One region of the Streptomyces misionensis genome, then DNA from elsewhere that is predicted to be linked to it. Evidence: riboswitches for the same ligand, from Rfam matches in the RefSeq annotation. Region 1 holds a riboswitch; each other region holds the start of a gene.
What was found. A riboswitch is a leader RNA that binds a small molecule or an ion and turns the genes downstream of it on or off. The one in region 1 is predicted to bind cyclic di-AMP.
Positions count from the first base shown of each region.

Region 2: it holds a riboswitch for cyclic di-AMP, as region 1 does, so the genes downstream of both, BLW85_RS22790 (transglycosylase SLT domain-containing protein) here and BLW85_RS20795 (M23 family metallopeptidase) in region 1, are expected to answer to the same signal.
Region 3: it holds a riboswitch for cyclic di-AMP, as region 1 does, so the genes downstream of both, BLW85_RS28560 (M23 family metallopeptidase) here and BLW85_RS20795 (M23 family metallopeptidase) in region 1, are expected to answer to the same signal.

Region 1 is NZ_FNTD01000004.1:4,217,211-4,224,675, reverse strand. Features, by position in the region: gene lhgO (L-2-hydroxyglutarate oxidase) at 1-1,189, shown strand, start outside; gene trmB (tRNA (guanosine(46)-N7)-methyltransferase TrmB) at 1,260-2,060, shown strand; gene BLW85_RS20805 (PrsW family intramembrane metalloprotease) at 2,103-3,491, shown strand; gene BLW85_RS20800 (aldo/keto reductase) at 3,520-4,464, opposite strand; gene BLW85_RS20795 (M23 family metallopeptidase) at 4,538-5,593, opposite strand; cyclic di-AMP (ydaO/yuaA leader) riboswitch at 5,603-5,769, opposite strand; tRNA gene BLW85_RS20790 (tRNA-Met) at 6,080-6,153, opposite strand; gene BLW85_RS20785 (dihydrofolate reductase family protein) at 6,220-7,383, opposite strand.
Region 2 is NZ_FNTD01000004.1:4,644,018-4,651,482, forward strand. Features, by position in the region: gene BLW85_RS22775 (M56 family metallopeptidase) at 1-585, opposite strand, end outside; gene fahA (fumarylacetoacetase) at 790-2,010, opposite strand; gene BLW85_RS22785 (HAD family hydrolase) at 2,306-3,118, shown strand; gene BLW85_RS22790 (transglycosylase SLT domain-containing protein) at 3,148-3,633, opposite strand; cyclic di-AMP (ydaO/yuaA leader) riboswitch at 3,637-3,845, opposite strand; gene BLW85_RS22795 (polyprenyl synthetase family protein) at 4,378-5,388, shown strand; gene BLW85_RS22800 (LolA family protein) at 5,683-6,894, shown strand; gene BLW85_RS22805 (hypothetical protein) at 7,156-7,465, shown strand, end outside.
Region 3 is NZ_FNTD01000004.1:5,895,205-5,902,669, reverse strand. Features, by position in the region: gene BLW85_RS28580 (bifunctional acetate--CoA ligase family protein/GNAT family N-acetyltransferase) at 1-1,996, opposite strand, end outside; gene BLW85_RS28570 (HPr family phosphocarrier protein) at 2,175-2,456, shown strand; gene BLW85_RS28565 (GntR family transcriptional regulator) at 2,803-3,489, opposite strand; gene BLW85_RS28560 (M23 family metallopeptidase) at 3,728-4,471, opposite strand; cyclic di-AMP (ydaO/yuaA leader) riboswitch at 4,484-4,646, opposite strand; gene BLW85_RS28555 (M16 family metallopeptidase) at 4,858-6,228, opposite strand; gene BLW85_RS28550 (M16 family metallopeptidase) at 6,246-7,465, opposite strand, start outside.

The DNA.
Region 1 (7,465 bases):
TGTGCTCGTGGTCGGAGGGGGGATCGTCGGGCTGTCGACGGCGTACGCGATCAGCCGGGCCGCGCCGGGCACCCGGGTGACCGTGCTGGAGAAGGAGCCGGGCCCGGCCCGCCACCAGACCGGGCGCAACAGCGGGGTCGTGCACAGCGGGATCTACTACCGGCCCGGCTCGCTCAAGGCGCGGTACGCGGTGCGGGGCGCCGCCGAGATGGTGAAGTTCTGCGCCGAGTACGGCATCGACCACGCCGTCACCGGCAAGCTGATCGTCGCCACCGAGCGCGCGGAGCTGCCCCGGCTGCACGCCCTGGTGCAGCGCGGCCGGGAGAACGGCATACCCGTGCGGGAGCTGGGCCCCGCCCAGATCACCGAGTACGAGCCCGAGGTGCGCGGACTGGCCGCGATCCACGTGGGCACCACGGGCGTGTGCGACTTCGCGGGCGTCGCCCGGCGGCTCGCCGAGGCCTCGGGCGCCGAGATCCGCTACGGCGCCCGGGTGGTGCGGGTGGACCGGCGCCCGGAGCGGGGCGTGGCCGTGCGCACCGCGGGCGGGGACGTCGTGCGCGGCCGGGTGCTGGTGAACTGCGCCGGCCTGCACTGCGACGAACTGGCCCGGCTGACCGGGGACGAACCGGGCGTGCGGATCGTGCCCTTCCGCGGGGAGTACTACGAGCTGGCGCGGCCCGAGCTGGTGCGGGGCCTGGTCTATCCGGTGCCGGACCCGGCGTTCCCGTTCCTCGGCGTCCATCTGACCCGGGGCGTCGACGGCGTGGTGCACATCGGCCCCAACGCGGTGCCCGCGCTGGCCCGGGAGGGGTACGGCTGGGGCGTCGTCCGCCCCCGCGAGCTGGCCGGGACCATGGCCTGGCCGGGCTCCTGGGCGCTGGCGCGCCGGCACTGGCGGTACGGCGCGGGCGAGCTGCGCCGCTCGGTGTCCAAGGGGGCGTTCCTGGAGGCGGTGCGCAGACTGCTGCCCGCGGTGCGGGCCGAGGACCTGGTACGGGCGCCGGCCGGTGTGCGGGCCCAGGCGGTGCTGCGCGACGGCGCGCTGGCGGACGACTTCCTGATCAAGGAGGGGGCCCGCGCGGTGCACGTGCTGAACGCGCCGTCCCCGGCGGCCACCGCGTCCCTGCCGATCGGCCGGGAGATCGCCCGCCGGGCGCTGGGGATGCTGGACGCCGTCGGCGGTTAGCGGGTGACCGAGTACGCATGGGGCCGGGTCCGGTCGCGCCCGTAGACTCGGTCGTACTGTGTCTGATGCGATGAATGCCCCCGAAGCCCTGACCGAACCGGCCCCGCGGGACCCCGGTGCCGCCGTGCGGCGTGCCCGGGCCAAGGGCGAGCCGCGGTTCCCGGACGGCCCCCGGGCCGATCCCGCCGGGTCGCACTTCGAGCGGCGGATCCGCAGCTTCCAGCCGCGCCGCAGCCGGGTGACCGCCGGGCAGGCCGACGCCTTGCGGCGGCTGTGGCCCGCCTGGGGGCTGGACATCGACGGGCAGCGGGTCATCGACCTCGCCGAGCTGTTCGGCAACGACCGTCCCGTGGTGCTGGAGATCGGGTTCGGGATGGGCGAGGCCACCGCGCGGATGGCCGCCGCCGACCCCGGCACCAATGTGCTCGCGGTGGATGTGCACACCCCCGGCCAGGGCAATCTGCTGAACCTCGCCGACCGATGCGGACTGGAGAACGTCCGGGTGGGCAACGGCGACGCCATCATCCTGCTGCGCGAGATGCTCCGCCCCGACGCGCTCGACGGGCTGCGCGTCTACTTCCCCGACCCCTGGCCGAAGAAGCGCCACCACAAGCGGCGGCTGATCCAGCCGGAGTTCCTCGACCTCGTCGCCACCCGGCTCAAGTCCGGCGCGCTGGTGCACTGCGCCACCGACTGGGAGCCGTACGCCGAGCAGATGCTGGAGGTGCTCGGCGCCCACCCGGAGTTCGAGAACACGCAGGCCGACGGCGGTTTCGCGCCCCGGCCCGAGTTCCGGCCGCTGACCCGTTTCGAGGGACAGGGACTGGACAAGGGACATGTCGTGAACGATCTGCTCTTCCGCCGCCGGTAAACCGCTTAAGCCCCTCGTCCCGCCACCGTTAGGGTCGATGCCGTGGCCACCAGTCCTGCGTATCCGACGTACCCACCGATCCCCGGCGACGCGGTGCTGCGGCACCCGCACTGGTGGCAGCTGCGGTGGGTGCGCTACGGCGCGCTGATCACCCTGCTGGCCATGTCCGGCCTGGTCATCCTCGCCCTGGTGCGCAGGGAGACCGGGACCGAGGGGTTCCTGGTGGGCCTCGGGCTCGCGGTGCTGCCGGTGCCCTGGCTGGTCACCGCGTTCCGCTGGCTGGACCGGGTGGCCCCCTTCCCCTGGCGCAACCTGGTGTTCGCGTTCTGCTGGGGCGCCTTCGCGGCGGCGCTCATAGCCATCGTCGCCAACAGCTTCGCGACCAAGTGGATAGCCACCTCGACCGCCGACCCGGCGAGCGCCAACACCCTCGGCGCCACGGTGATAGCCCCGATCGTCGAGGAGTCCGCCAAGGCCGCGGCCGTGCTGCTGGTCTTCGTCTTCCGCAGGCGCGACTTCACCGGGATCGTGGACGGGATGGTGATAGCCGGGATCACCGCCACCGGCTTCGCGTTCACCGAGAACATCCTCTACCTGGGCACGGCCTTCGGGACCGACCAGCTCACCGGCGGCCACGGCATCGTCTCCGTCACCGCCGCCACCTTCTTCGTGCGCATCGTGATGTCCCCGTTCGCGCACCCCCTGTTCACCACCTGCACCGGCATCGGCTTCGGCGTCGCCGCGCTGAGCGGCCCGCACCAGCGTGCCCGGCGGCTGCTGGTGCCGCTCGGCGGGCTGCTGCTCGCGATGTGCATGCACGCCCTGTGGAACGGCTCCGCCACCTTCGGCCAGTTCGGCTTCCTCGCCGTCTACGGCGCCTTCATGCTGCCCGTGTTCGGGCTGCTGACCTGGCTCGGGATCTGGACCCGGCAGCGGGAGCTGCGCACCGTGCGCGAGGAGCTGCCCGTCTACGTCCTGGCCGGGTGGCTGGGGCCGGCCGAGCCGTTCGCCCTGGGCTCGATGCGGGCGCGGCGGATGGCCCGCGACTTCGCCCGCCACCACGGCGGCCGGGCCACGGCGCGCGCGGTGGCGCGCTACGAGGTCCAGGCCACCGCGCTGGCGCTGCTGCGGCGGCGGGGGCGGCGCGGCCGGGCCGGCGCCGGCTTCGTCGCCCGCGAGCGGGAGCTGCTGGACGAGCTGTGGCAGCGCCGGGACGCGGCCCGGCCCGCGCTGGAGTACGCGGCCCGCACGGCGGCCCCGGCACCGACGGCCTGGGCCCCGGCGCCGTACAACCAGGGGTACGGACCGGGGTGGGGCGGCCCCGGATACGGATACGGCGGGCCGGGACAGGGCGGTCCCGCGTACGGCGGGCCCGGGTACGGCTACCCGGCGGCGCCGTACGCCACGTCGTACAACCCGTACCGGACGTGACGCCGCCGGGGAGCCCCGGAGCGGCCGGTTACGCCGAGGCGTCCGTCAGCCTCTTCAGCTCGTCGTCCGTCAGCTTCAGCTCGCCGACGCCCAGCAGGGCCGGGAGCTGGTCCAGCGTGCGCGCCGAGGCGATCGGGGCGGTGATCGTCGGCTGGGCGGCCAGCCAGGCGAGGGCGACGGTGGCGTGCGGTGCCTCGTGGGCGGCGGCGATCTCGTCGAGGGCGGCGAGGACCTTCTGGCCGCGCTCGGTCTCCGCGTAGTCCGCGGCCCGGTTGGCGCGTGCGCTGTCCACCTTCCGGCCGGGCCGGTACTTGCCGGTCAGGAAGCCCGCGGCGAGGGCGAAGTACGGCACGGAGGACAGGCCCTCACGGGCGACGAGGTCCTGGAGCGGGCCCTCGTAGGTGTCGCGGGAGACCAGGTTGTAGTGGGGCTGGACCGCCACGTAGCGGGCCAGGCCCTCTCGGGCGGAGAAGTCCAGGGACTCCCGCAGCCGCTCGGCGCTGATGTTGGACGCGGCGATCTGCCGCACCTTGCCGGCCTTCACCAGCTCGTCCAGGGCGCCGATGATCTCCTCCACCGGCACGTCGGGCTGGTCGAAGTGGGTGTAGTAGAGGTCGATGTAGTCGGTGCCCAGGCGGGCGAGGGAGGCGTCGGCGGCGGCCTTGATGTTGGCCGCGGACAGGCCCGGGTACTGCGGGTGCTGGCTGACCTTGGTGGCGACGACGACGTCGGAGCGGTTGCCGCGGGCCTTGAGCCACTTGCCGATGACGGTCTCGGACTCGCCGCCCTGGTGGCCCTCGACCCAGGCGCTGTAGACGTCGGCCGTGTCGACGAAGTTGCCGCCCGCGGCCGTGTAGGCGTCCAGGACGGCGAAGGACGCCTGTTCGTCCGCGGTCCAGCCGAACACGTTGCCGCCCAGGCAGAGCGGGAAGACCTCGAGGTCGGAAGAGCCCAGTGGGCGCAGAGAAGTCATGCTCAACGACAACACCGGCGGTGGGTGATCGCATTCCACCGCTGGTCCGCGGTCCCCGCGGGGGCCGGTGTGCTCAGGGGTTGAGGCCCTTGTCGCGCAGCCAGGGCGCCGGGTCGACGCCGGTGGCCTGCCCGCCCGGGTGGACCTCCAGGTGCAGGTGCGGTCCGGTGACGTTGCCGGTGGCACCGACCCGGCCGATGACCTCGCCGGTGGTGACCTTCTGGCCGACCGAGACGTTGATCGAGGACTGGTGGCAGAACCACAGCTCGGTGCCGTCGTCCAGGGTGAGGACGGTGCGGTAGCCGTAGGCGCCGGCCCAGCCGGCCTGGGTGATGGTGCCGCCGTGGACGGCCTTGATCAGGGTGCCGGTGGGGGCGGCGAAGTCGAGGCCGGTGTGGTAGCCGGAGGACCACATGGCGCCGGGCTGCCCGAAGGTGCCGGTGATCGTGTACGAGACGACCGGCAGCGTGTACTGCTTGGCCAGTTCGGCCAGCCGCTTGGCCTCGGCGGCCTTCTTGGCGTCGGCCTCCGCCTGCTGCTTGGCGGCGGCGGCCTCGTCGGCGGCCTCCTTCTCCGCCTTGGCGGCCGCCGCGTCGCTCTGCTGCTGGGCGGCGGCGACCATGGCGGCGGTGGCCTTGCTGTCGGCCTGGCCCTGCTGCTGCTCGGCCTGGGCCATGATCCGGTTGCGCAGGGCCTCGCCGGCGCCCGTGTGCGTGCCGTCCTGGGTGGTCTGCCCGATGCCGGTGAGCGCGGTGTCGGTGGCCTGGTGCTTCTCGGCGGAACCGGCGGAGTCGTCACCGAGGAGGTGCTCCACGGAGGACAGGTGCGGCACCGAGACGGACGGCAGGTCCGGCATGGAGAGGGAGACCGGGGACTTGCCGGGGTTGGCGCTGGCGATGCCGCCCGCGCCCACGGCGGCGATCACACCGACGCCGAGGACGGTGGAGCTGCGCGCGAAGCCGCCGCGCTGCTTGGCGACGCGGTGCCGGCCGCGGACCGGGGCGACGGACTCCTCGGTGGGGTTCCACTCCTCCCAGGGGCCCTCGCCCTCGGGGCCGGGGCCGAACGGCTCGGCATCGCGTTGAGCGGGCACGAAGGGGGCTTGTGGGGCAGGCCGGTTGGACGCCACGGGGGCGTGCTCCTTTCCTTCCTCCGCCTACCGGGTTAGCTGACGGGTTCGGAGCAGGAAGGTCTCCTACGCGCGTATACCGGCCGTGGACTCGCTGAGTTCACGACGGTGTCCGCGTGATTCACCCCAAGGTGGTGGTTCCCCGGTTCCCTTACGGGATTCGGCGCGTGCGCACGGAGCCGCCTCGGGTGACGGCTGGGACGACCGCGCTGCGTTATCGAACGTTAATAGACCCGGCCGTCACTTTCCAAGCCGTTCGGCTTGATCATTACGGCTCCGGGGCGTGGACTTACCGCCCAAGGAGCCGTCAATCCGGGCGAGTTGGCCGGTGTTCAGGAGTCATCGGGTTTTTGATGGTGACTCAGTTGTTATGCGTACGGCGGTCGCACGGTCACCGTGGGTGACGCCCCATACGGGGGCTGCGAACCGGTCGGAAAACACTCAGGGCCGGAATCCATGATCTGGATTCCGGCCCTGAGTCTTCAGTAGCGGGGACAGGATTTGAACCTGCGACCTCTGGGTTATGAGCCCAGCGAGCTACCGAGCTGCTCCACCCCGCGTCGTTGATTCCAGTGTACGCCATGTTCGGGGTGCCGAGCACACGGCTTTGCGGCGGGCCGTCCGGCTCAGCCGAGCAGATGCCGGTTCGGGGCCTTGGCGAGGGCCTCGTACGCGGGCAGGACGACGACCTCGGCGCCCCCGCGGAGCAGCACACCGGTGCCGTCGGCGCCCGCGACGAAGGTGTCGGGCTCCCGCCAGGCGGTCACCACCCGGCGCACCCCGGACCGCAGGATCAGCTCGGCGCAGGGCGCGGGGCGGGAGGCGCGGCGGGCGCAGGGCTCCAGGCTGCTGTAGACGGTGGCGCCGGGCAGCCGCGGGTCGGCGGGGTCGATCTTGGCGAGCGCCGCCTCCTCGGCGTGCACCACGGGGTCGTCCCCCTCCCGGGAGTGGCCGCGGGCCAGCTCGGTGCCGTCGGCGGCGACCACGACCGCGCCGACGCTGAAGGCCGTCCCGGAGGGCGGGCACAGGGCGGCCAGCTCGCAGGCGGTGCGCAGCCAGTGCCGGTCTGCGGCGGCGGGCAGCGGGCCGGTGCCGGGCGCGGTGGGCTCGTAGCGCATCAGGACGACGTCCTCGATCCGCCGGGTCTCCACCAGGCGCAGCCGTCCCTCCTGGTAGCGGCCGGGCCCGAACAGCCGCGGGGCCCGTGGGTCGCCGACGATCAGCGGTGCGATGGCCAGCTGGAGCTCGTCGGCCAGCCCCTGCCGCAGGAGCTGGGTGTGCACGGTGCCCCCGCCCTCCACCATCAGCCGGCCGACCCCGCGCTCGGCGCGCAGATGGCCGAGCAGGGCCCGCCAGTCGAGGTCCGGGCCGAGCGGGACGACGTCGGCGGCGCCGCCGAGCAGCCGGGCGGCCCGCGCGGCGCCCCGGTCGGTCGTGTAGACGAGCTTGTCGCCCCCGGTGTGCCAGAACCGGGCGGTGGGGTCGAGGTCGCCGGTGGCGGTGACGGTGACCTTCAGCGGGTGCTCCGGCCGTCCCTCGGCGAGGCGGGCGGCGCGGCGCTCGGGCGAGTTGACCAGCAGCCGGGGATTGTCGGCGCGGATCGTGCCGGCGCCGACCAGGAGGGCGTCGGCCGAGGCCCGTACCGCGTCGACCCGGTCGAAGTCGGCCGGCCCGGACAGCAGCAGCCGCTCGGGGCCGGTGTCGTCCAGGCAGCCGTCGAGGGAGACGGCGGCGGACAGCAGGACGTACGGGTACGGCGCGGACTCGGTGAAGGCTCGCTCGGTGCTCATCGGCTCAAGTGTGCGGCCCGCCGCCGCCCGGACCGCTCCCCGGGGGGCGTCCCCGGTTCGTGCCCGCCGAAGGACAGCGGGC
Region 2 (7,465 bases), 430 kb from region 1:
GTGGTGGGCGCGCGCGTGGCCGCGTTCATGGGTGAGGACGGCGTCCAGCTGACGGCCGGTGAGCCGGTGCAGCGCCCCGGTGGTCACCACCAGCTGCGGGGGGTGCCCCGGCATCCACCAGGCGTCCGGGTACTCGTCCTCCAGGACCAGCATCGGGCCGCGCGCGGCCGGCAGCCCGGCCGGCAGATCCGGCGCCCGCTCCCGCAGTTGGGCCCGGGCCTGGCCCCGGCTGCGGCGGGCCTCCACCAGTTCCCGGCCGAGCATCGCGGTCGTCCAGGCCGCCCCGCAGGCCAGCCCCACGGTGAGCAGGGCGGCCCACACCGGGGCCGCGGAGAGGTCGTAGGCCGCCGTGACGGCGGGCGGCGCGGGGGCGAACACATGGTCGCGCACGGTGCGGAAGACGGCCGCGGCGCCGAGGGTCAGCCCGGCCAGACAGCACAGCAGGACGGTGGCGACCAGGCACTGCCACACCCACAGCGCGACCACGGGTTCCCGTTCGGGCCAGTCGGCCCGGGTCAGCGCGCGCGGTGCCGGTACGGCCGCCGTCAGGGCGACGACGCTCAGCAGGAGCAGGCAGACGGTCATGCCGGGGCTCCGGTTCCTGGTCCGAGAGGGGCAAGAAGGAAAGGGGCGGTGCGGTACGGGTGGTGCGGCGAGGGGCGGTGCGCGCGGGCGCCCGCCGGGGTGTGGTGCCTGTCCTCGCCAGTATGACGAAGAGGGGCGCCGCGAGTCAGGTACCGGAACACAGACCGTCCGCTCCGGCATCCGCGCGCGGCGCCCGGCGCCGGATCAGGCCGACGGCACGATCCGCCCGGTGACCTCGCCGAGTCCGACGCGGGTCCCGTTCGGGCCCGGGGCCCACGCCGACAGCGTCACCACGTCGCCGTCCTCCAGGAAGGCGCGCTTGCCGTCGGGGAGGTCGAGGGGGTCGCGGCCGTTCCAGGTCAGCTCCAGCAGCGAGCCGCGCTGTCGCTCGTCGGGCCCGCTGACGGTGCCGGAGCCGTACAGGTCGCCGGTGCGCAGCGAGGCGCCGTTGACCGTCATCTGGGCGAGCTGCTGCGCGGCGGTCCAGTACATGGTGGAGAACGGCGGCTCGGACACCACGTGACCGTTGACGGCGACCGAGATCCGCAGGTCGTAGCCGCCGGGCTCGATGCCGGGGGCGGCGTCGTCCAGGTAGGGGAGCAGCGGGTGGGTGCGCTCGGGCGGGGCCGTCTTCGCGTGCTCCAGGGCCTCCAGCGGGGTGATCCACGCCGACACCGAGGTCGAGAACGACTTGCCGAGGAACGGGCCGAGGGGCACGTACTCCCAGGCCTGGATGTCCCGCGCGGACCAGTCGTTGAGCAGGCACAGCCCGAAGACGTGCTCCCGGAAGTCGCCGAGCGCGACCGGGGACCCCAGCTCGGTCGGCACGCCCACGACGAAGCCGACCTCGGCCTCGATGTCCAGCCGGATCGACGGCCCGAACACGGGCGCCGGGTCGGCGGGGCCCTTGCGCTGCCCGGAGGGCCGTACGACGTCCGTGCCCGAGACCACCACGGTGCCGGCGCGGCCGTGGTAGCCGATCGGCAGGTGCTTCCAGTTCGGGGTGAGGGAGTCCGGGGCGTCCGGGCGGAAGATCCTGCCGACGTTGCGGGCGTGGTTCTCCGAGGCGTAGAAGTCGACGTAGTCCGCGACCTCGAAGGGCAGGTGCAGGTCCACCTCGGACAGCGGGTGGAAGAGCGGCTCCAGGGTCTCGCGGTGCGCGGGGTCGGTGACCCAGGAGGTGATCGCGGCGCGCACCTCGGACCAGGCGGCGCGGCCCGCCGCGAGCAGCGGGTTGAGGGTGGGGCGGGCGAGCAGCGCGTGGTGCGGCGAGCCCAGGGCGGCGGCCGCGGCGCCCGCGTCGAGGACCTGGTCCCCGAGCCGGACGCCGACCCGGCGCTCCCGGCTGCCGGAGGGCGAGAACACGCCATAGGGAAGGTTGTGCGGACCGAAGGGGTCGCCCTCGGGGACGTCGAAGGGGGGCATGGGGTACTGCCTCGCTCTCATCCGGGCCATGCATGGCGCTGTTCCATGTGGTCGGCCACACGTTACGGCCGCGACGCGCCTTTTGGGCAGTGCCCGCCGGGGGCCGCGGCCCGCGGCCGCAGGTGCCGCCGGGCGCGCGGCACGGTCGGGGGCCCGGGCCGGTCGACCGGGGCACGGCCGGGGCAACCCCGGTCCCCATCAGGGGCGCCACGGCGCGCACTTGGGGGCGGTCGGCACGCAAGTACGCGCGACGGCGGATGAGTCGGCGGAGTCGCGGGATCCGTATTCTCTGCTCATGGCACCCTCCCCCGCGTACGCACTGATCGCCACCGACCTGGACGGGACGCTGCTGCGCGGCGACGACACCGTCTCCGAGCGCACGCTCTCGGCGCTCGCGCGGGCGGCCCGGACCGGCGCCCGGCACCTGGTGGTGACCGGCCGTCCGGCCCCCAGAGTGCGGCCGCTGCTGGCGGCCCTCGGCTGCACGGGGCTCGCGGTGTGCGGGCAGGGGGCGCAGGTCTACGACGCCGGGGCCGACCGCCTGCTGTGGTCGGTGCGGCTGGACCGGGAGCAGGCCGAGGCCGCGCTCGGCAAGATCGAGGCCGAGGTGGGGCAGGTGTACGCGGCCGTCGACCAGGACGGGGTGGAGGGGCTCACGCTGATCGAGCCGGGCTACCGGATGCCCCATCCGACGCTGCCCGCGGTGCGGGTGGGCCGGCGCGACGATCTGTGGGGAGCGCCGATCAGCAAGGTGCTGCTGCGCCACGCCACCCTGTCCGACGACGAGTTGGCGGCGGTGGCGCGCTCGGTGGTGGGACCGCTGGCCACGGTCACCATGTCGGGGCCGGGGACGGTGGAACTCCAGCCGTGCGGGGTGACCAAGGCGACCGGTCTGGCGCTGGCCGCCGAGCGGCTCGGCGTCGCCGCGGAACGCTCGCTGGCCTTCGGCGACATGCCCAACGACGTCCCGATGTTCCGGTGGGCGGCGCACGGGGTCGCCATGGCCGACGCCCATCCGGAGCTGAAGGCGGTGGCCGACGAGGTCACCGCGTCGAACGAGGACGACGGCATCGCCGTCGTCCTCGAAAGACTGTTCCCGGCGGACTGACGGGGTGCCGTCGGCCCGCCGGGCGCCGGTCAGTAGGCGCTGTTGACGTTGTCCATGGAGCCGTAGCGGTGCGCCGCGTAGTTGCAGGCGGCGGTGATGTTGGCGACCGGGTCGTAGATGTTCCAGGAGGTCCCGGCCACGTGGTACGCGTTGAAGGTCGGGTCGATCACCTGGAGCAGGCCCTTGGACGGGATGCCCTTGGCGGCGTTGGAGTCCCACAGGTTGATGGCGTTCGGGTTGCCCGAGGACTCGCGCATGATGTTGCGGTAGATGCCGTTGTAGGAGCCCGGGATGCCCTTCTGGCTCATGATCGCCAGGGACTCGCGGATCCAGCCGTCGAGGTTGTTCGGGTACCCGGCGGTGGTGACGGAGGCCGAGGCGGTGGCGGTGGCCGCGGAGGCACTGGCGGCGCCCACGAGCGGCATGGCGATCACGGCGGCGCCGGTGCCGGCGACGGCGAGCATACGGACGACGCGGTTGGTGCGGGTGCGGCGCGACTGAACGGCAGCAGGCATGGGGACGTTCCTCTCCTACGCCTGCGAGGTGAGCTGTCGGGTTCGGGCGGGGAGGTGCCCGGCCGTGCCCCGCGAGAGGCACGGCTTAACCCCAAGCCGTCCCGGTGCGACCGCGTGTCGCGGCATGCGCTGCGTCACGTGTGTCGTCCGGTCCGGCGACTTACCTGGGTCCCCCGCTCCTGCCGTACGAATGAGTTCGTTGATGGGTGTACGGGCGGCGGCAGGATTCGGCGTCCGCCCGATGGGTCGGGAACGTATGCGAGAGCACATGTCGGGAACAAGTGCCGGATTCACCTGATGAGGCATTTGACCTTGATCATTAGCCTATGGGGTACTTGATCCTTTGCGATTGCCAACGCTCAACTCGCTTGCCGGGCAAGGCGATAGGGGGTCCCGGATGGCCGGTCGGGGGCAGGGGGCGGGTGTGGTCCAATTCACCAAATGGCAAACTGTGTTAAATCGGGCATGAGGGATTCCGGGTATTCGTCCCCCGGTGGGGTGGAGCGGGTACTCCGCTCACCTCCGGGCTCGCGACGAAGCTCGGATTTTCCTGTTAAGTCGAAAAATGTCCGTTCTTCTCATCCGATCGAAGGGGTGCCGGATGTGCTCCGATACCGCCCGGGCTGGACGGGTGGGCGCTATCGGTGATCGAAACCGGACCGGATACGCTGACTTGAGTGATGGCAGCGACCTATCGACAAACCGTGTAATCGCCAGCAGACACCAGCAGACAGGAGACCCCTCGTGACCGTCGTCGGGCCGTTCGGGCTGAGCGTGCGGGACCAGGCTCTCGAAGCCGATGTCCAGGCCGGATTGGCGGCTGTCGAGGAAGGCCTGCTAGAGGCCACCAAGAGCGAGGTCCCGTTCATCACCGGGGCCGCGCAGCACCTCGTACGGGCCGGCGGGAAGCGGTTCAGGCCGCTGCTCGTGATGCTCGCGGCGCAGTTCGGCGACCCCTACGCGCCCGGAGTGGTGCCGTCGGCCGTGGTGGTGGAGCTGACCCACCTCGCCACGCTGTACCACGACGACGTCATGGACGAGGCCGCCGTACGCCGGGGCGTGGACAGCGCCAACACCCGCTGGGGCAACTCCGTCGCGGTCCTCACCGGCGACTTCCTCTTCGCCCGCGCCTCCCAGATCCTCGCCGACCTCGGCCCCGAGGCGGTCCGGGTGCAGGCCCTCGCGTTCGAACGGCTGGTCACCGGCCAGATCCTGGAGACCGCGGGCCCCACCGACGGCCGCGACCCGGTGGAGCACTACCTGGACGTGCTCGGCGGCAAGACGGGCTCCCTGGTGGCGGTCTCCTGCCGGTTCGGCGCGATGATGTCCGGCGCCGACGAGACGGTCGTGGACGTGCTCACCCAGTACGGCGAGCGGCTCGGCGTGGCCTTCCAGCTCGCCGACGACTACCTGGACATCGCCTCCGACTCCCAAGAGTCCGGCAAGACCCCCGGCACCGACCTGCGCGAGGGCATCGCGACCCTCCCCGTGCTCCGGCTGCGCGAGCGCGCCGCCCGGCTCGGCCTGCCGGAGGACATCGCCCTGTGCGAGCTGCTGGACTCCGACCTCAGCGACGACGCCCGGCACGCCGAGGCGCTGGCCGCGCTGCGCGCCCACCCGGCCCTGGAGCAGGCCCGCCGGGACACCGTGCGCTACGCCGAGGAGGCGCGCGCCGCGCTGGCGCCGTTGCGCGAGTGCGACGCCAAGGTCGCGCTGATCGAGCTGTGCGACGCGGTGGTGCACCGCACCGGGTGACCGGCCGGTCCGGTGTCCACCGGGGACCGACCCGTCCGGCGCCCACCGGGTGGCCGTACCCGCCCGGGTGCTCCATCCTGCCCATAGGGATCCGTTCGAGCCCCTAGGGGTGTCCCTTGCGTGTCATACCGCAGTCGTACGCCGAGTTGCCTCCGTGGTCTGACGATTCCTCAGCGCGGATTTGGTCGTATGGACACCACGGACATCACCACTCCTCACCGATTCGGGTGAGACCGGCGGCTCGGGTGGACCAGCGTGAGAGCAGCCGCCGCCGACGACGGAGGTAAGGCACACATGGCACCGTACGAATCCGACGACGCACAGGGCGCCGACCGGGGCGAGGAAGCGCGCTCGGGCCGCCGCAGGGCCGCCCGGTACGCCGTCCCGGTCGCGGTGGTGGGGGTGGCGGCGGCTACGATCGGGCTGGTCCCGGCCCTCGCCGACTCCGGCGACCCCGACCTGCCCCGGATCACCGCCCAGCAGCTCATCCAGAAGATCGCCGCGTCCGACGTGCAGCGGCTGTCCGGCACTGTGAAGGTCAGCACCGACCTGGGCCTGCCCGACCTCGGCGGCCTGGAGAGCGGCCTCACCTCCGGCATGAACCGCGGCGCGGGCTCCGGTTCCGCCGCCGACCCGCAGTCCCGGCTCACCGAGCTGGTCACCGGCACGCACACCCTGCGCGTCGCCGCCGACGGCCCCGACCGGCAGAAGCTGTCGCTGGTCGAGCAGGGCGCCGAGTACAGCGTCATCCACAACGGCAAGGACGTCTGGGGCTACGACAGCAAGAGCAACCAGGTCTCCCACGGCACCGCGCCGGCCGGCAAGGACCGGCGGGCCGAGCCCCCGGCCACGCCCAGGGACTTCGCCGACGAGGCCCTGAAGTCGGTGGACGACACCACGTCCGTGACCGTCGACGGCACCGCCCGGGTCGCCGGGCGCGACGCCTACAAGCTGCTGATCAAGCCCCGGCAGTCCGGCACCACGGTCGGCGCGATCAGCATCGCGGTGGACGCCGGGACGGGCATGCCGCTGAAGTTCACGCTGACCCCGAAGAGCGGCGGCGCCGCGGTGCTCGACGCGGGCTTCACCCAGGTCTCCTTCGCCCGCCCGGCCGCCTCGGCCTTCGCCTTCACCCCGCCGAAGGGCGCCAAGGTCACGGAGCGCGAGGACGCGCCGGGCAAGGGCGCGCAGCGGCCCGGCAAGGGGCTGGAGGGCATCCAGGGCAAGGGGCTGGAAGGCGCCGCGGGACCGACCGTCCTCGGCAAGGGCTGGACCTCCATCGCCACCTTCGACACCGGCGCCAAGGGCGGCCTGCCCACCGGCGCCAAGGGCGGCGACGCGGCCGGCTTCCTCGGCTCCCTGGGCGAGAAGGTCTCCGGCTCGTTCGGCAAGGGCACCGTCTTCTCCACCCGCCTGGTCAACGCCCTGATCACCGACGACGGCAAGGTCTACGCCGGCGCGGTCACCAAGGACGCGCTGGTGAAGGCGGCGGACGCGGGCAAGTAGGCCGCAGCGGTCCGCGAGGGAGCCGACGGCACCGCCGTCGGCTCCCTTTCGCATGCGCCCCTCCCGGCGGCGCACCGGGTCCGCCGCCGCGTCGTTGATCAGTACCCCCGCGCGGCCCCCGGCGAGCCGCGGACCTGCGGCGCCGGTCCGTTGGGACGAGGCTGTGACGTCGTGGTGACGCGGGGGCCGGGGTGGAACCAGCACACTGGTCGGCAGGATGCGTACGGCCGGATCGCGGCACGGGGGAGTGAGGGAAGACCGATGGCTCGACTGAGCTTCGAGAAGAAGCGGGCGCCGGGGCCCGTGGCCCACCCGGCGGCGGTGCCCGTGCGGGTGTACGGCGCGGGCGGCGCCTCCGTGGGCGGTACGGCCGTCGTGGCGGAGCCGGGCGAGGAGATCCAGCAGGCCGTGCTGAACCACCTCCAGCGCCTCGCCATCAGCCTCGGCGCCCCCATACGCGCCACCATCCAGGACGACCGCGCCGGCTGTGTCGTCCCGCTGGAGGTCTCGGCGGACGGCTCCAGCCGGGTCACGGGGAAGGCCGTACGGGTGGCCCCGGCGGAGTCCCCGG
Region 3 (7,465 bases), 1.7 Mb from region 1:
CGGCGGGGTAGGCGGGGATGAGCCGGGCCCCTTCGGGCGGGGAGACCGCGGTGGGCGGTCGTTCCGCCGGGCGGGGCGGCTGGGCGCCGCCCCGGTCGCCGGACGCCTTGTCCGCGGCGGCCGGCGCGGTGCTCGCCGCCGCCGACAGTGCCTGCGCCAGTCCGCCCAGCTCCACGTGCACCACCAGCACCGGCTTCCCCGGCACCGCCGCCGCGGCGGACCGCAGCGCCTCCGCCAGCTCCGCGTCCCCCGGCGACGCCTCGCCGATCGCCGGGATCGCCGTCACCACGACGGAGTCGTTCGTGTCGTCGGCCAGCGCCGCGCTCAGCGCCCGGTGGAAGTCCGCCGCGCTCGCCCCGGTCGTCAGGTCCAGGGGCCGCGCCGGCCGCAGCCCCTCCGCCAGGCAGCGGTCGTACGTCAGGACGCCCAGCGACTCGGAGTTGCCGAGGATCGCCACGCGCGGCCCGGCGGGCAGCGGCTGGCGGGCGAGCAGCAGTCCCGCGTCGACCAGTTCGGTGATGGTGTCGACCCGGGTCACCCCGGCCTGGCGGAGCAGCGCGGACACCGTCGCGTGCGGCAGCCGGGTGGCGCGCACCGCGTGGCCCTGGGGCGCGGTGCCGGTCCCCTGCACCACGACGAGGGGCTTCGCCGCCGCCGTCCGCCGGGCGAGCCGGGTGAACTTGCGGGGGTTGCCGATGGTCTCCAGGTACATCAGGACGACGTCGGTGTCCGGGTCCTCGTACCAGTACTGGAGGACGTCGTTGCCGGAGACGTCGGCGCGGTTGCCCGCGGAGACGAAGGTGGAGACGCCGCTGACCCCGGTGACCCCGCCGCCGCGCCGGTGCAGCCGGGACAGCAGCGCGATGCCGATGGCGCCGGACTGGGCGAACATGCCGATGCGGCCGGGGCGCGGCATCTCGGGCGCGAGGGAGGCGTTCAGCCGTACGCCGGGGGCGGTGTTGATGACGCCGAACGCGTTGGGCCCGATGATCCGCATGCCGTACGCCCGTGCCTGCTGCACGAGCGCCCGCTGCCGCTCCTTGCCCTCGGGTCCGCTCTCGGCGTACCCGGCGCTGAGCACGACGAGCCCCTGGACGCCGTGTTCCCCGCACTCGGCGACCACGGCGGGCACGTACTCGGCCGGTACGGCGACGACGGCGAGATCCACCGGGCCGTCGATGTCCCGCACGCAGTGGTACGCGCTCACCCCGTCGACCTCCGCCAGGTCCTCGGGGAAGGCCCTGTTCACCGCGTACAGCCGGCCCGCGTACCCGCCGTCCTTGATGTTGGCCAGGACGCTGCGGCCCACCCCGCCGGGGGCGCGGCCGACGCCGATGACCGCGACGGAGCCGGGGGCGAGGAGCCGTTGCACCGAGCGGGCCTCGGCGCGCTGCTCGCGGGCGCGCTGCACGGCGAGCGAGCGGTCGGTGGGCTCGATGTCGAACTCCAGGCGGACGACGCCGTCCTCGAAGCTGCGCTTCTGGGTGTAGCCGGCGTCCGTGAAGACCTTGATCATCTTGGTGTTGGCGGGCAGCACCTCGGCGGTGAAGCGGCGGATGCCCCGCTCGCGGGCGACGGCCGCGATGTGCTCCAGGAGCGCGGAGGCCACTCCCCTGCCCTGGTGGGCGTCCTGCACCAGGAAGGCGACCTCCGCCTCGTCGGCGGGCGCGGACGCGGGGGTGCCGCCGGCGCCGATGCGGTCGTAGCGGACCGTGGCGATGAACTCGCCGCCCACGGTGGCCGCGAGCCCCACCCGGTCGACGAAGTCGTGGTGGGTGAAGCGGTGCACGTCCTTGGCGGACAGCCGGGGGTAGGGCGCGAAGAAGCGGTAGTACTTGGACTCGTCCGACACCTGCTCGTAGAAGTGGACCAGGCGGTCGGCGTCGTCGACGGTGATGGGCCGGATGCGGGCGGTGCCCCCGTCCCGCAGCACCACGTCCGCCTCCCAGTGCGCGGGATACTCGTACCGGCCCTGCGGTTCCGCCGAGGTTCGCATGCGCCCCAGAGTACGGCTAGCGTCCGGCAACGGCGCGGGGCAGTCTGTGGAGACGGACGCCGGGCCGAGGGTGCGGTCACGACGGCACGGTGGAGGGGGTGCGCAGCCCCTCTCCAGGCATGGTTCACCATATGGAAGACTGGTCTAGACAACCCTGAAGAGTGAAGGGCAGCAACACATGGCTGAGCGCCGCGTCAACGTCGGCTGGGCCGAGGGTCTCCACGCCCGCCCCGCCTCCATCTTCGTCCGGGCCGCGTCGGCCTCGGGCATCCCGGTGACGATCTCCAAGGCCGGCGGCACCCCGGTCAACGCGGCCAGCATGCTCGGCGTCCTGGGGCTGGGCGCCCAGGGCGGCGAGGAGATCGTGCTCGCCTCCGACGCCGAGGGCGCCGAGGCCGCCCTGGACCGGCTGGCCAAGCTGGTCGCCGAGGGCCTGGAAGAGCTGCCCGAGACCGTCTGAGCGGCATCGGGCCTTCGACGGACCGGGCTTCGGCGCAGTGGCGCGACGCCCGGTTCGGCACTTTCATGACGCCCGGTCCGGGCCGGTCCGCCGGCTCGGCGCGGGCGGGGTGGCGGGGCGGGCCGCCCCGCCACCGCCCGGACCGCATGACGGTGGTCGGCGGACGGGCGAAGCCCCGCGGGCCCCCCTTGCGGCCGTCGCGAGCGGAGGCGGAATTCGCGATTTCCGGCGCTTTCGTCGCAGCAGAACACCCATTCCATTCACCCGGGTCCGTCAATTCACGGCACCGGAGAAATAGGGGAATCGGGCCCGTAGAATACCCACCCCTTTGTATACGGCACCCGTGTTAATTCTGTGCGCCCGACATGTTTACGGCATGTTGCGAAGTCCTCACGCGCTCCGCGCCACCGGGCACGCGCAGCCGGTGCTCGGCCGCCGCCCGCTCGGCGTGCTGCGCGGTCACCGCGCGGGCGCGCGCCCCGTCGCCGCGCGCCACCGCGTCCACGATCGTGCCGTGCTCCGCCCAGGTGCCGACCGGGTCCGACGGCGTGTCGAGCACGTACATCCAGGCGATCTTGTGCCGCAGCTGAAGCAGGGTGGAGGTCAGCGAAGGGCTGCCGCAGGCCTGGGCCAGCGTCTCGTGGAACCAGCCGTCCAACGCGCGCAGTTCCTCGCCGTCGCCCCGCCGGGCACGCTCCTGCCCCAGCCTGACCAGTCCGCGCAGCACCTTCAGATGCGCCTCGGTGCGTCGCCGGGCGGCCCGGGCGGCGCCGAGCGGTTCCAGGAGCAGACGCATCTCCAGCAGGTCGGCGGCCTCTTGCTCGCTCGGCTCGGCCACACAGGCGCCCGCGTGCCGGCGCGTCACCACGAAGCCCTCCGCCTCCAGGGTGCGCAGGGCCTCGCGCACGGGGACGCGCGAGACCCCGTAGCGACGGGCCAGCACCTCCTCGGTGAGACGGCCGCCGCGTTCGAGGACGCCCGCGACGATGTCGTCCCGGATCGCCGTGCACACCGACTGCGCCGGAATACGCATGACCGACCTCCGTCTTGATCCCGCGACACGACGCCGACGACGGACGCGTTTTTCCATGACTCTATTCCGGTGACTCTATTCCACCGCGCGGCCTTTTCCGACGGCGGACCGGAATCCGGGGATATTTTTTGGACAGGGGCCACCGGAACACGGGGTCACCGGAACACCGCGGGAAAAGGCGAAAGCCCCGGCTCGGTGGCCGGGGCTTCGGGTGCCGTGCGGGGTCGCGCGGGCTCGGTCAGACGTTCACGCCGTGGTTGCGCAGGTAGGCGACGGGGTCGACGTCGGAGCCGTAGTCGGGGCTGGTGCGCGCCTCGAAGTGCAGGTGCGGGCCGGTGACGTTGCCGGTGGCGCCGGACAGGCCGATCTGCTGGCCGGCGGTGACCTGCTGGCCCACCGTGACGCCGATGGACGACAGATGGCCGTACTGGGTGTACATGCCGTCGGCCATGCGGATCACGATCTGGTTGCCGTACGCCCCGCCCCAGCCGGTGGAGACGACGGTGCCGACGCCGACCGCGTGCACCGGGGTGCCGGTGGCGGCATGGAAGTCGATGCCGGTGTGGGACCCGGAGGACCACAGAGAGCTGCTGGCCTCGTAGCCGGTGGACACATAGGAGTGCGCGATCGGGGCGACGAAGGCGTTCAGCCGCTTGCGCTCGGCCTCGCGGGCGGCGCGGGCCTCCGCCTCGCGCGCCTCCTTCAGCCGCTTGGCAGCGGCCTCCTGGGCCGCCTTGCGCTCGGCTGCCCGCTGCTGGGCGCTGGCCTGCGCGTCGATGTGCGCGGCGACGTCGTCGCTCGCGGCGAGTACGGGGGTGAGACCGGTCTGTTCCGCGGGGCGCTCGGCGGCGAGCGCCGGGGAGGCCGCGAGGGTGCCGATGACGCCGGTGGTCGTCAGGGCCGCGACACCGGCCGCCTGGGCGGTGGTTCGCTTGACCCGGCCGGGCTTGCGGTGCTTCCCGGTGGCGCACATGAACGCCATGGAGTGGCTGTTCCTTTCCTTCCCTCTCGCCTACCGGGTTAGCTGACGGGTTCGGAGCAGGAAGGTCTCCTACGGACTCCCTCGCGTCACGCGCGGGTGCCCGATTCACCCCAGGGACGTGTGGGTCCCCGGCTCCCCTGGCTCGCGCCGTACGGGGACTCGGCGATGGCTGTCCGGTGCCGCGGGTGCGGCGCACTGCCCGACGAACAGCCCGGACGACGCTAAGCGGACCGGCTCTCGATCCCCAAACAGATCGGGGTTTTTGTAGCGCATCCCACAGGGCAGACGGGCAACCTCCGCCCCAATTCGGACATCTGAGGAAGAGAGTGGAACAACAGGGGCCCTGACGACCCGTAGGTCGCCAGGGCCCCGTCCCCTGTGTGCCGTTACTCGGCCGCCACCACGGTGACGTCGCCGATGCCCAGCGCCTCGACCGGCGCCTTGATCTGCGCCGCGTCACCGACCAGGACGGTCACCAGGCGGTCCACCGGGAAGGCGTTGACGACGGCCGCGGTCGCCTCCACCGTGCCCGTGGCGGCCAGTTGCCGGTACAGCGTCGCCTGGAAGTCGTCGGGCAGGTGCTGCTCGACCTGGTCGGCGAGGGTGCTCGCGACGGCCGCCGCGGTCTCGTACTTCAGCGGCGCGACCCCGACGAGGTTCTGCACGGCGACGTCCCGCTCGGCGTCGGTCAGGCCCTCCGCCGCGAGGGTGCGCAGCACCTTCCACAGGTCGTCCAGGGCGGGGCCGGTGTTGGGCGTGTCCACCGAGCCGCTGATGGCGAGCATCGACGCGCCGGTGCCGTCCGGGGCGGAGCGCAGGACCTGGCCGAAGGAGCGCACCCCGTAGGTGTAGCCCTTCTCCTCGCGCAGCACGCGGTCCAGGCGGGAGGTGAGGGTGCCGCCCAGGCAGTAGGTGCCGAGCACCTGGGCGGGCCACACCCGGTCGTGCCGGTCCGGGCCGATCCGGCCGATGAGCAGCTGCGTCTGGACGGCGCCGGGCCGGTCCACGATGACGACGCGTCCGGTGTCGTCGGCCGTCACCGCCGGCACGGGCCGGGGCTCGCCGGGCGTGCCGGTCCAGGCGCCCAGGGTGTCGGCGAGCAGCGCGTCCAGGTCGATGCCGGTGAGGTCGCCGACCACCACGGCGGTGGCCGTGCCGGGGCGCACATGGCGCTCGTAGAAGGCGCGCACGGCGGGCGCGTCGATCTTCTCGACGGTCTCCTCGGTGCCCTGGCGCGGCCGGGACATGCGCGAGGACGCCGGGAACAGCTCCCTGGACAGCTCCTTGGCGGCACGGCGGGCGGGGTTCGCCAGCTCGTGCGGGATCTCGTCCAGACGGTTGCGGACCAGGCGCTCGATCTCGCTCTCGGCGAAGGCGGGGGCGCGCAGCGCGTCGGCGACCAGGCCGAGGCCCTTGGCCAGGCGGGAGGCGGGGACCTCCAGGCTGAGCCGGATGCCGGGGTGGTCGGCGTGCGCGTCGAGGGTGGCGCCCGCGCGCTCCAGCTCGGCGGCGAACTCCTCGGCGGAGTGCCGGTCGGTGCCCTCGGAGAAGGCCCGCGCCATGATGGTGGCCACGCCGTCCAGGCCGGCCGGCTCGGCGTCCAGCGGCGCGTCGAGCAGCACCTCCACGGCGACGACCTGCTGGCCGGGGCGGTGGCAGCGCAGCACGGTCAGGCCGTTGTCGAGCGCGGCGCGCTCGGGGGCCGGGAAGGCCCAGGGCCTGGCCTCGCCGGGCTCCGGCCGGGGGTGGAAGTCCATGGTGGCGAGCTGCTCGGTCACTTGGCCGTCTCCTCGTTCTCGTTGCCGGCCTCTACGGTGGCTTCCGACTCGGGGTCCTCGGGCAGGTCGGCGTCCTCGACGTTCTCCGGGGACTTGGGCTCGTAGACCAGGACCGCGCGGTTGTCGGGGCGCAGACGGGCCTTGGCGACCTCCCGGACCTCCTCCGCGGTGACCTCAAGGATGCGCGGCACGGCGTTCAGGGCGAGCTGCGGGTCGCCGAACAGGACGGCGTAACGGCACAGTTCGTCGGCGCGGCCCGCGACCGTGCCGAGCCGGTCCAGCCATTCGCGCTCCAACTGGGCCTGGGCGCGCTCCATTTCCTCGGCGGTGGGGCCTTCCTCGGCGAACCGGGCCAGCTCCTCGTCGATGGCGGCCTCGATGACCGGCACCTCCACGTCGCCGGAGGTCTTCACGTCCAGCCAGCCCATGGAGGGCGCGCCGGCCAGACGCAGCAGGCCGAAGCCGGCCGCGACGGCCGTACGGTCGCGGCGCACCAGCCGGTTGTAGAGCCGGGAGGACTCGCCGCCGCCGAGGACGGTCAGGGCGAGGTCGGCCGCGTCGCAGGCTCGGGTGCCGTCGTGGGGCAGCCGGTAGGCGGCCATCAGGGCGCGCGCCGGGACCTCCTCGACGACGACCTCGCGCAGCTGCTCGCCGATGACGTCCGGCAGGGAGCCGTCGCGGGGCGCGGGCTTGCCGTCGTGCGACGGGATGGACCCGAAGTACTTCTCCACCCAGGCGAGGGTCTGCTCGGAGTCGATGTCGCCGACCACGGAGAGCACCGCGTTGTTCGGCGCGTAGTAGGTGCGGAAGAACTGGCGGGCGTCCTCCAGGGTGGCCGCGTCCAGGTCCGCCATGGAGCCGATCGGCGTGTGGTGGTAGGGGTGGCCCTCGGGGTACGACAGGGCGGTCAGCCGCTCGAAGGCCGTCCCGTAGGGAACGTTGTCGTAACGCTGGCGGCGCTCGTTCTTCACGACGTCCCGCTGGTTCTCCATGGACTCGTCGTCCAGGGCGGTCAGCAGGGAGCCCATGCGGTCGGCCTCCAGCCAGAGCGCCAGCTCCAGCTGGTGGGCGGGCATGGTCTCGAAGTAGTTGGTGCGCTCGAAGCTGGTGGTGCCGTTGAGCGAGCCGCCGGCGCCCTGCACCAGTTCGAAGTGGCCGTTGCCCTTGACCTGCCCCGAGCCCTGGAACATCAGGTGCTCGAAAAGGTGGGCCAGGC